Linked DNA regions of Acuticoccus sediminis. The protein of the gene in region 3 interacts with the protein of the main gene of each other region in a pairwise test. Links are inferred from orthologs where the notes say so. Each region holds a gene or a part of one and is shown on either strand. Other genes may lie near its edges.

Evidence for each region.
Region 1: the proteins of dnaQ (region 3) and dnaE interact in binary tests that used the Escherichia coli proteins (3 or more experiments, as listed by UniProt). The link is inferred for Acuticoccus sediminis from one-to-one orthologs.
Region 2: the proteins of dnaQ (region 3) and DLJ53_RS04440 interact in binary tests that used the Escherichia coli proteins (3 or more experiments, as listed by UniProt). The link is inferred for Acuticoccus sediminis from one-to-one orthologs.

The regions. Positions count from the first base shown.
Region 1 is NZ_QHHQ01000008.1:91,198-95,344, reverse strand. The notes cover bases 60-4,059. They hold dnaE (DNA polymerase III subunit alpha), read left to right. Parts: upstream 60-421; coding sequence 422-3,859; downstream 3,860-4,059. Other genes in these bases: DLJ53_RS28010 (ABC transporter ATP-binding protein), read left to right, coding at 60-171. Outside these bases: more of DLJ53_RS28010, read left to right, coding at 1-59. UniProt on the Escherichia coli protein: DNA polymerase III is a complex, multichain enzyme responsible for most of the replicative synthesis in bacteria. This DNA polymerase also exhibits 3' to 5' exonuclease activity. The alpha chain is the DNA polymerase catalytic subunit.
Region 2 is NZ_QHHQ01000001.1:1,042,821-1,045,934, reverse strand. What follows is about bases 52-3,018. They hold DLJ53_RS04440 (DNA polymerase III subunit gamma/tau), read left to right. Parts: upstream 52-693; coding sequence 694-2,343; downstream 2,344-3,018. Other genes in these bases: recR (recombination mediator RecR), read left to right, coding at 2,689-3,018; DLJ53_RS04435 (YbaB/EbfC family nucleoid-associated protein), read left to right, coding at 2,355-2,681; DLJ53_RS04450 (ATP-binding cassette domain-containing protein), read left to right, coding at 52-477. In the rest of the region: more of DLJ53_RS04450, read left to right, coding at 1-51; more of recR, read left to right, coding at 3,019-3,114. UniProt on the Escherichia coli protein: Part of the beta sliding clamp loading complex, which hydrolyzes ATP to load the beta clamp onto primed DNA to form the DNA replication pre-initiation complex.
Region 3 is NZ_QHHQ01000001.1:567,341-570,438, forward strand. What follows is about bases 108-3,058. They hold dnaQ (DNA polymerase III subunit epsilon), read right to left. Parts: upstream 1,966-3,058; coding sequence 1,249-1,965; downstream 108-1,248. Other genes in these bases: DLJ53_RS02435 (FxsA family protein), read left to right, coding at 108-600; secB (protein-export chaperone SecB), read left to right, coding at 757-1,245; coaE (dephospho-CoA kinase), read right to left, coding at 2,049-2,642; DLJ53_RS02455 (shikimate dehydrogenase), read right to left, coding at 2,653-3,058. In the rest of the region: more of DLJ53_RS02435, read left to right, coding at 97-107; more of DLJ53_RS02455, read right to left, coding at 3,059-3,098. UniProt on the Escherichia coli protein: DNA polymerase III is a complex, multichain enzyme responsible for most of the replicative synthesis in bacteria. The epsilon subunit contain the editing function and is a proofreading 3'-5' exonuclease.

The DNA.
Region 1 (4,147 bases), on a different replicon or contig from region 3:
GAGCCGACCGGCAACCTCGACCAGGCGACGGCCGAGACTGTTCGCGACGCGTTCCTGTCGCTCAGCCGGGACACCGGCCTGTCCGCGCTGGTCGCGACCCACAACCAGGCCCTCGCGAGCCAGCTCGACCGCACGGTAACCCTGAAGGAAGGCCGAATCGTCGCGCTATAATTGACGCTATCTGTCGAATAAGTTTCTCGCGAATCACGCTTGATGTTCTCGGAACATTCTACTACGTTCCAATGAGAACAAAGAGAGGTCAGTGATGCAGCGGTTCTTTCTCGATTGTGGTGCGTTCGTTTCCTGTTCGGCCTTCGTCGTCGCCCTCATTCTGTGGATTGACGGAATGCAGGTCCCCCTCGTGTGATCCCATCGGACCGATCCGGCGCTAAGGTGAGCGCCGGTATCTGGGAGGCGCGTCATGTTCGTCCATCTGAGGGTCCACTCGGCCTACTCTCTCCTGGAAGGCGCGCTGCACCTCAAGAAGATCGTGTCGCTTGCAGCGGCGGACAATCAGCCCGCCGTCGCCGTCAGCGACACGGCCAATCTCTTCGGCGCATTGGAGTTTTCGGAAAAGGCGTATGGCGAGGGCGTGCAGCCCCTCATCGCCTGCACCGTCCCCATCCGCCTCGCCGAGCGGATCCAGGGTGGCCGGCGGATCACGCCCATCGCCCGCATGCCCCTGATCGCCACCTGCCCGGACAGCTTCGCCAACCTGCAGCGGCTGATCAGCCACGCCTACCTGAAGTCGGACGGCGAGACCGTCGCCGTCCCGGTCGACGGCCTCGCCCCCTACGCCGACGGCATCATCGCCCTCTCCGGCTGGACCGACGGTCCCGTCGGCAAGACGCTCGAGCTCGGCGAGACCGACGGCGCCGCCGCGCTGTTCGACGAACTTCGCGAAACGTTCGGAGATCGTTTCTATTGTGAGCTCCAGCGCCACGGGACGACGGCGGAGAACACGTTCGAGGCGTTCGCCGTGGGCCTCGCCTACGACAGGGGCGTTCCCCTCGTCGCCACCAACGAGGTCTACTTCGCCAAGCGCGACGACTACGAGGCGCACGACGCGCTGATCGCCATCGCCGAAGGCCGCCGCCTCGCCGACGACGACCGGCGGCGCCTGACGCCGGAACACTATTTCAAGACCCAGGGCGAGATGGAGGCCCTCTTCAGCGACCTCCCGGAGGCGATCGCCTCGACGGTCGAGATCGCCATGCGCTCCCACTTCCGGGTAAAGAAGTGCCCGCCGATGCTGCCGCGCTTCATCGCCGCCGAGCGCAAGGCCCAGGGCCTGCCGCCGGAGGACAAGACCGAGGAGCAGGAGCTGGAGGCCGAGGCCGAGCGGCTCACCCAGATGGCGAAAGACGGCCTAGAACGGCGCTTCGCCACGCGCGGCATGGCGCCCGGCGTCGACCGCGAGGCGTACGAGCACCGCCTGGAGCACGAGCTCGGCATCATCTGCCGGATGAAGTTCCCCGGCTACTTCCTCATCGTCGCCGACTTCATCCAGTGGGCGAAGGCGCACGACGTCGCCGTGGGGCCGGGCCGCGGCTCGGGCGCCGGCTCGCTCGTCGCCTACGCGCTGACGATCACCGACCTCGACCCGCTCCGCTTCGACCTCCTGTTCGAGCGCTTCCTCAACCCGGAACGCGTCTCGATGCCGGACTTCGACGTCGACTTCTGCCAGGAGAAGCGCGACCGGGTCATCCACTACGTCCAGGAGCGCTACGGCCCGGACCGGGTGGCGCAGATCATCACCTTCGGGACCCTCCAGGCCCGCGCCGTGGTGCGCGACGTCGGCCGCGTGCTCGACATGCCGTACGGCAAGGTCGACCAGCTCGCCAAGCTCGTCCCCTCCAACCCTGCCAACCCGATCACCCTCGGCCAGGCGCTGGAGCAGGAATCGAAGCTGCAGGAGGCGAAGGCGCAGGACGGCGAGATCGACCGCCTGCTGCAGATGGCGCTGAAGCTCGAGGGGCTCTACCGCCACGCCTCCACCCACGCCGCCGGCATCGTCATCGGCGACCGGCCGCTGGAGGAGATCGTCCCCCTCTACCGCGACCCGCGGTCCGACCTCCCCGTCACCCAGTACAACATGAAATGGGTGGAATCGGGCGGCCTGGTGAAGTTCGACTTCCTTGGCCTCAAGACGCTCACCACCATCGAGCGCGCAATCGCCCTGATCCCGGACGAGATCGACCTCGATACCCTGCCGCTGGACGACGGCCCCACCTACGAGCTGCTCGCGAGGGGCGAGACCGCCGGCGTTTTCCAGCTGGAAAGTCAGGGCATGAGGAAGGCGCTGGTCGGCATGAAGCCCGACCGGTTCGAGGACATCATCGCCATCGTGGCGCTCTACCGCCCGGGCCCGATGGACAACATCCCGAGCTACAACCGCCGCAAGCAGGGGCTGGAGGAGCCGGACTACCTCCACCCCAAGCTCGAGCCGATCCTGAAAGAGACCTACGGCATCATCATCTACCAGGAGCAGGTGATGCAGATCGCGCAGGTCCTGTCGGGCTACTCGCTCGGCGAAGCCGACCTGCTGCGCCGCGCCATGGGCAAGAAGATCGCCGCCGAAATGGCGGTGCAGCGCGACCGCTTCGTCGACGGCGCGGTGAAGGACGGCACCAGGGCGGCCGACGCGAACCGCATCTTCGACCTCGTCGCCAAGTTCGCGAACTACGGGTTCAACAAGTCCCACGCCGCCGCCTACGCCCTCGTCGCCTACCATACGGCCTACCTGAAGACGCACTACCCGTCGGAGTTCCTCGCCGCGTCGATGACCCTCGACATGGGCAACACCGACAAGCTCGCCGACTTCCGGGGCGAGGCGCAGCGCATGGGCATAAAGGTGCTGCCACCCTCCATCGAGAAGTCGAAGGGCGAGTTCTCGGTGGAGAAGGGTGATATCGTCTACGGCCTCGGCGCCATCAAGGGCGTCGGCTGGCCCCTCGTGCACCACATCGAGGAGACGCGCGCCAAGGCGCCGTACAAGGACCTCTCGGACTTCGCGAACCGCCTCGACCCGAAGGCCGCGCCCAAGCGCTCCATGGAGGCGCTCGTCGCGGCCGGCACCTTCGACGTCTGGGTGCCGGACCGGGGCAGCCTCTCGGCGGGTCTGGAACAGGTGCTGGGCGTTGCCAACCGCGTCGCCTCCGGCGCGGCGGTCGGCCAGAACGACTTCTTCGGCGCCAGCGCGGCGGAGGACATCCGCCTGCCCACCAATGCGGTCTGGACCCCGCACGAGCGGCTGAAGCGCGAGCTCGACGCCATCGGCTTCTACCTCTCCGCGCACCCGCTCGACGACTACCGCGAGGCGCTGGAGAAGGCCGGCGTGCCGCAGTGGCGCGACTTCCCGGCCGCCGTGCGCCGGGGAGAGGGGGCGAAGATCGCCGGCGTTGTCGTCTCACGGCAGGAGCGCCGCACCAAGAGCGGCAACCGGATGGGGATCCTCGCCCTCTCCGACCCGTCCGGCCAGTACGAGGCGATCGCCTTCTCCGACACGCTCGACGCGTACCGGGAGAAGCTCGAGCCGGGGAGCTGCGTCCTCCTTTCCGTGACCGCGCGGGAGGAGGAGGAAGGCATCTCGATCCGCATCGGCCACGTGGAGCCGCTGGAGAAGCTGGCCGCCAAGCAGTCGACGACGCTCACCGTCTTCCTCGACCGCGCCGACGTCATCACCTCGATCGAGCGGCTGATCGGTCATCAGGGGATGTGCACGGTGAAGCTAGTCGCCCTCACCCAGGGCGGCGGCCGCGAGGTGGAGATGGCCCTGCGGGAGCCGCGCGCCGTCTCGCGATCGGTCGCCAACGCCATCAAGTCGATACCCGGCGTGGTCGACGTCGCCTACGCCTGAGCACCCGGCTCCTCTGCATCCTACGCCGGGCCCCGCGCTGGCCGCGATAACGGGCGGCATCCGCTCGCGCCGTCGCGAGGGCCGGCGCGGCAGGGATCCCACACCTTCCGGCCGGATGGTGCGTCGCAACACTGAGATGCGCCGCCCCGGTAGGCCGCGCGGGGATCGGCTGCTATAAGCTCGCCTCAGGAAGTGTGGATCCTGCCCCCCTCCCCGGCGAATGCGACATTCAAGTTCTGGAGCCCGTTCGCGGAATGTGCTCTAGGGACCGATCGCTAAGCGTGCTGC
Region 2 (3,114 bases), 480 kb from region 3 along the record:
GACGGGGAGGACCTTTCGACGCTCCCGCCGGAGAGGCGCCGGATGGGGCTGATGTTCCAGGACGCGCTCCTCTACCCGCACATGTCGGTCCTGCAGAATGTCCTCTTCGCAGTGCCGCGCCGCGACAACGGGCACCGCCTGGGGCGAAACGAGCGCCGCGCCCGGGCCGAGGCGAACCTTGCCCGCGTCGGCATGGCGGACGCGGCCGCGCGCGATCCGGACACGCTGTCCGGAGGCCAGAAAAGCCGTGTGGCATTGGCACGCACCCTCGCCTCCGCACCGCGCGCGCTCCTCCTCGACGAGCCGTTCTCGGCCCTCGACCCGGCGCTTCGGGCGCAGGTGCGGGGGATCGTCTTCGATCTGGCGCGGCAGGACGGGCTGCCCGTCGTCATGGTGAGCCACGATCCTGCGGATGCCGAGGCGGCCGGCGGTGAGATCGTCGAGATCCGGCCTTGCCAACAGGGCGGATGGTCCTGATATAGGGAATTGGGAGGTCGGCGGTGGACGGGCCACTCGCCAACCGGGTCAGGTCGGGAACGAAGCAGCCCTAACGAATCCGGTCCGGGTCATTCGCCGGCCTCCTACTTCCCCCCTCACCCGCGCGCCAAGGGGCCTCGCGCGCTATAGGGGCACCGCAGGCATGTGCCCCGCGTGTCCGCGATCACCCGCGGTCGGAGATGAGGGCCGGAGAATTTGTCCGACAGCACCGCACCGTCCGCTACGCCCTATACGGTTCTGGCGCGCAAGTACCGCCCCACACACTTCGGCGAGCTGATCGGCCAGGCGCCGATGGTCCGCACCCTCAGGAACGCCTTCGCCCACGACCGCATCCCGCAGGCGTGGATGCTGACGGGCGTCCGCGGCGTCGGCAAGACGACCACCGCCCGCATCCTCGCCCGCGCCCTCAACTACGAGAAAGACGGCACGCGCCGCCCGACAGTGGAGTTCACCGAGTTCGGCGACCACTGCAAGGCCATCATGGAAGGCCGGCACGTCGACGTCATCGAGATGGACGCCGCCTCCCACACCTCGATCAACGACATCCGCGAGATCACCGACGCGGCGCGCTACAAGCCCGTCTCGGCGCTCTACAAGGTGTACATCATCGACGAGGTGCACATGCTGTCGACGGCGGCCTTCAACGGCCTGCTGAAGACGCTGGAAGAGCCGCCCGAGCACGTGAAGTTCATCTTCGCCACGACCGAGATCCGCAAGGTCCCGGTCACGGTCCTGTCGCGCTGCCAGCGGTTCGACCTGCGGCGCATCGAGGCCGGCGAACTGACCGGGCACCTGAAGTCCGTCGCCGTCAGGGAGGGCATCACCGCCGAGGACGAGGCGCTGCGGCTGATCGCGCGCGCGGCGGAAGGCTCGGTGCGCGATTCGCTGTCGCTGATGGACCAGGCGATCAGCCACGGCGGCGGCGTCATCTCGGCCGAGAGCCTGCGCGACATGCTGGGCCTCGCCGACCGGACGCGCATCGTCGACCTCTTCGAGCTCATCATGAAGGGCGACCCCGCAGGCGCGCTGGCCGAGCTCGCCGCGCAGTACGAGGTCGGCGCCGACCCCGCCGTCATCCTCTCGGACCTCGCCGCCTTCACCCATCAGGTGACGCGCCTCAAGGTGACCAACGGCGAGCCCGACCCCGGCGAGCCGCAGGAGGTTCGCGAGCGCTCCGTCGAGTTCGCCGCCGGGCTCGGCATGGCGGCGCTGTCGCGCATGTGGCAGGCGCTCCTGACCGGCATCCAGGAGGTGCAGTCCGCGCCCAAGCCGCTGATGGCGGCCGAGATGGTCCTCATCCGCCTCACCTACATGGCGAGCCTGCCGGACCCGGACAGGCTGCCGCTCAGCGACGCCCCGCAGGCGCCGGGCGGCCCGCCGGCGCGCGCCCCCGGCGTCCCGCGCACCCCGGCGCGTGACACCGTCGCCAGCGCCCCGCCGCAGCAGCCGCAGAACTTCGCCGACGTGGCCGCGCTGATGGGCTCGCACTCGCTGATCCTGAAGCAGGCGGTCGAGCAGCACATGCGGCTGAAATCGTTCGCGCCCGGCCGGATCGAGGTCTCGCTGACCGAGAACGCCAACGCCGCGTCCGCCGGCCAGCTCGGCCAGAAGCTCACCGAGATCACCGGCGCACGCTGGATCGTCTCGGTCAGCGACGGCTCGACCGCCCCGACCATCCACGAGGTCAGGACCGCGGAACAGATCCGGCTGAAGGCCGAGGCGGGGGACGACCCGCTGGTTAAGGCGATATTAGAGCGCTTCAGCGATGCGGAAATCGTTGAAGTACGTGAGACTACCCAGGGAGCGGAACCGCCGGTCGAACAGGCGCGCGACCGCAAGGGGTGAGAGGAGAAGGCATGGATCTATTCAAGATGATGGGCAAGGCCCGCGAGCTGCAGAGCCGCATGGGCGATCTTCAGGACGAGCTGAAGACCATCGAGGCTCACGGCGAATCGGGCGCGGGCTCCGTCAAGGCGACCATGAACGGCGCCATGGTGCTCACCTCGCTCTCCATCGACCCGGACCTCATGAAGCCGGAAGAGAAGGAAATCGTCGAGGACCTCGTCATGGCCGCCGTCTCGGACGCCCAGGCTAAGGTCCAGGTCCTCGTCCAGGAGCGCACGCAGAGCCTGATGGGCGACCTCGGCCTGCCCCCCGGCATGAAGCTCCCGTTCGGAGGCTGACCGGCCCGTGGCGATCGCCGGTCCCGAAATCGAGCGGCTGATCGCGCTTCTGGCGAAGCTTCCGGGCCTCGGCCCACGCTCGGCCCGACGCGCCGCGCTCCACATGGTGAAGAAGCGCGAGGCGCTGCTGCACCCTCTCGCCGCCGCCCTCGCGGAAGTCGGCGAGCGCGTCACCGTGTGCAGCGTCTGCGGGAACGTCGACACCTCCGACCCCTGCACCGTCTGCGCCGACGCGTCGCGGGATCCGGCGACGCTCATCGTGGTGGAGGACGTCGCCGACCTGTGGGCGCTGGAACGCGCCAGCGCCCTGCGCGCCCGCTACCATGTCCTCGGCGGCACGATCTCGGCGCTCGACGGGTTCGGGCCGGAGGATATCGGCATCGGCCGGCTGGTCGAGCGTGTCGCCGGCGGCGGCGTGCGCGAGGTCCTGCTC
Region 3 (3,098 bases):
CATGCGGCGGACCGTATCGGACTGAGACAAGCCGGTCTACGTCTGCCGGTCGAAATCACAATCGCGCGTTCCCATATTTAACCGACGAAAAGGGAAATGCTTGTGATCCGAACCGTCCTATTCGCAATTTTGCTCATCATCCCGATCGCGGAGATCGCCGTCTTTTTGACGGTCGGTAGCATCATCGGCGTCCTGCCGACGCTGCTGATCATCGTTCTGACAGCAATCCTCGGTGCCGCACTATTGAAGCGGCAGGGTCTTTCGGCCTTCGCAAAACTGCAGGAGGACGTGCGCGCCGGCCGCGTTCCGACGGCCGCCATCGGTGAAACCATCACCGTCGCCATTGCAGGCATGCTGCTTCTGACCCCGGGGTTCATCACCGACACCATCGGCTTCCTGCTCTTCGTGCCCTCGGTCCGAAGCTGGCTCTGGAAGCAGATCTCCGGCTCGGTGCAGATCCATAGCGCCGGCGGCACGACCGGCGGGATGGGACCGGGCGGCGGGCCGCGCCGCACCGGCGGACCGCCGCCGGTCATCGACCTCGAGTCGAGCGAGGTGCGCCCCGACCCGACGACACCCTGGCGCGAAGAGCAGCGCTGACCGGCAAGCGCCGCGTTCCGGCCCGTGCCGGGGCGCGCCGCGCCGTTGCCACCCCGCGTCATATTCGCGCTCCCGTCATGGCATTGGGCCTAGGATTGTCCTGGCCAAAATGTTAGCCCGCGCCAGAACTCAAACACGTTCACGAACGGACTCACCATGACTGACGCCACCACCGGCGCGCCAGAAGGACAGGTTCAACCCTCGGTTCGCGTTCTCGCGCAGTACGTCAAAGACCTGTCGTTCGAGAATCCCCGGGCGCCTGCCTCGCTCCAGACCCGCGATGCCAACCCGAAGATCAACATCGCCGTCAACGTCGCCGCCAAGCCGCTCGCCGAGAACGACTTTGAAGTGACGCTGACCCTCGACGCCAAGGCGGGCGAAGAGAACGATATCGCCTTCCAGACCGAGCTGCAGTACGCGGGCGTCATCCGCGTCGCCGGCATGAAGCCGGAGCACGTCCAGCCGTTCCTGCTGATCGAGGGTCCGCGTCTGCTCTTCCCGTTCGCGCGGCAGATCGTGGCCGAGGCGGTCCGCAACGGCGGCTTCCCGCCGCTGATGATCGACCCGATCGACTTCGTGGCGCTCTACCGCCGCAACCTTGAGCGGGCGCAGCAGCAGCACAACGCGACGCCGGTCACCAACTGACCCCTACTCCGCCGCAATCGGCGCGGCACCGTCGGTCTGGGCCGTCAGCTTGGCCCAGATCGAATCCGAGAAGGTCGCCATGAACTCGGCATGGGCGACGCGCTCCGCCTCGGTGAGGCGCGGCGCGAGCGGCACCGGCCGCGGCTTGTGGCGGACCGGGCCGGACGACTGGTCCGCGCCGCTACCCGACCCGGCGAGGACGAAGGTCGCCTGCCGGCCGCCGGTGAGCTCCAGGTAGACCTCGGCGAGAAGCTCGGCGTCGAGGAGCGCGCCGTGCTTGGTCCGGCGCGAGGAATCGATGCCGTAGCGCGAGCAGAGCGCGTCCAGCGAGTTGGCGCCGCCGTGCTTGCGGCGGGCGATCGACAGCGTGTCGACCACCTGATGCGGTGCGATCTCGACCTTGCCGCAGCGCCGCAGCTCGTGGTTGAGGAAGTTGACGTCGAACGAGGCGTTGTGGGCGACCAGCTTGTCGCTGCCGAGGAAGGCGCAGAAGTCGTCGACGATGTGCGCGAACACCGGTTTGTCGGCCAGGAAAGCGCTTGAGATCCCGTGGACGCGGAACGCCTCCTCCGGCATGTCGCGTTCGGGGTTGATGTAGACGTGGAAGACGTTGCCGGTCGGGATCGCGTTCAGCACCTCGACCGCGCCGATCTCGACGACGCGGTCGCCGGTGGCAGGGTCGAGCCCCGTGGTTTCCGTGTCGAGAACGATCTCGCGCAACGCTGGCCTCCTGGAGTATGTCGCGGAGAATGCCACAGCCGGCCGCGGATTTCACCGCCGGCGGGGCGATTTCCAGAGGCGGCTCAGCCGAGCGCCATCAGCGCCTTGCGTGCCGCGGCGACCTGCCGGGCCGCATCCTCGACGCAGCTCCCCGTGTCGATGACGAAGTGGGCGCCGGCGCGCTTCTCGGCATCCGGGGTCTGCTTGGCGAGGATCGCCTTGAAGGCGGCCTCGGTCATGCCGGGCCGGGCGAGGACGCGCGTGCGCTGCACGTCGGCCGGCGCGCTGACCACGACGACGGCGTCGACGCTCCTGTTCCGGCCGGTCTCGAAGAGTAGCGGTACGTCGAGGACCGCGAGGCGCGCGCGGCCCTCGCGCGCCGCCGCGAGGAACGCGTCCTGCTCCGCCCGCACGAGCGGGTGGACGATGGCCTCCAGGCGCGCCATCGCGTGCGGGTCGCCGAGCACCATCTCGCGCAGCACCGCGCGGTCGATGGCGCCGTCGAAGATGGTGCCGGGAAACGCCGCGCCCACCGGCTCCACCGCAGCGCCGCCGGCCGCGTAGAGGCGGTGGACGGCGGCATCGGAATCGTAGACCGGGTCGCCGGCGGCCCGGAACAGGGCAGCCGTGGTGGACTTGCCCATGCCGATCGAGCCGGTGAGGCCGACCGTCCTCATCGCTCCGGACTCATAATGTGGCGATCACCTTGGACCGGAGCGCCTCGTCGACCTCCGGCGTTTGTCCGAACCATTTCTCAAATCCCACGGTCGCCTGATGGAGCAGCATGCCGAGGCCGTCGACCGTCGCAAGCCCCCTCGCCTCCGCCTGCTTCAGCAGCGGCGTATTGAGAGGGTTGTAGACGATGTCGGAGACGACCGCGTGCGCCGGGAGCGGCGAAAGGTCGATCTCGAGCGGCGACGAGCCTTCCATGCCGAGCGAGGTCGTGTTCACCAGGAGGTCGACGTGCGGCAGTTCCCGGGGGATCGCGGACCACAGGACCGCCTCGCCGCCGACGCGCGCGGCCAGCGTCTCCGCCCGCTGCGCCCGCCGGTTGGCGATCCTGATGGAGACGCCCGCGGTCGCCAGCGCGTCGGTCACGGCGATGGCAGCGCCGCCGGCACCGATGACGAGCG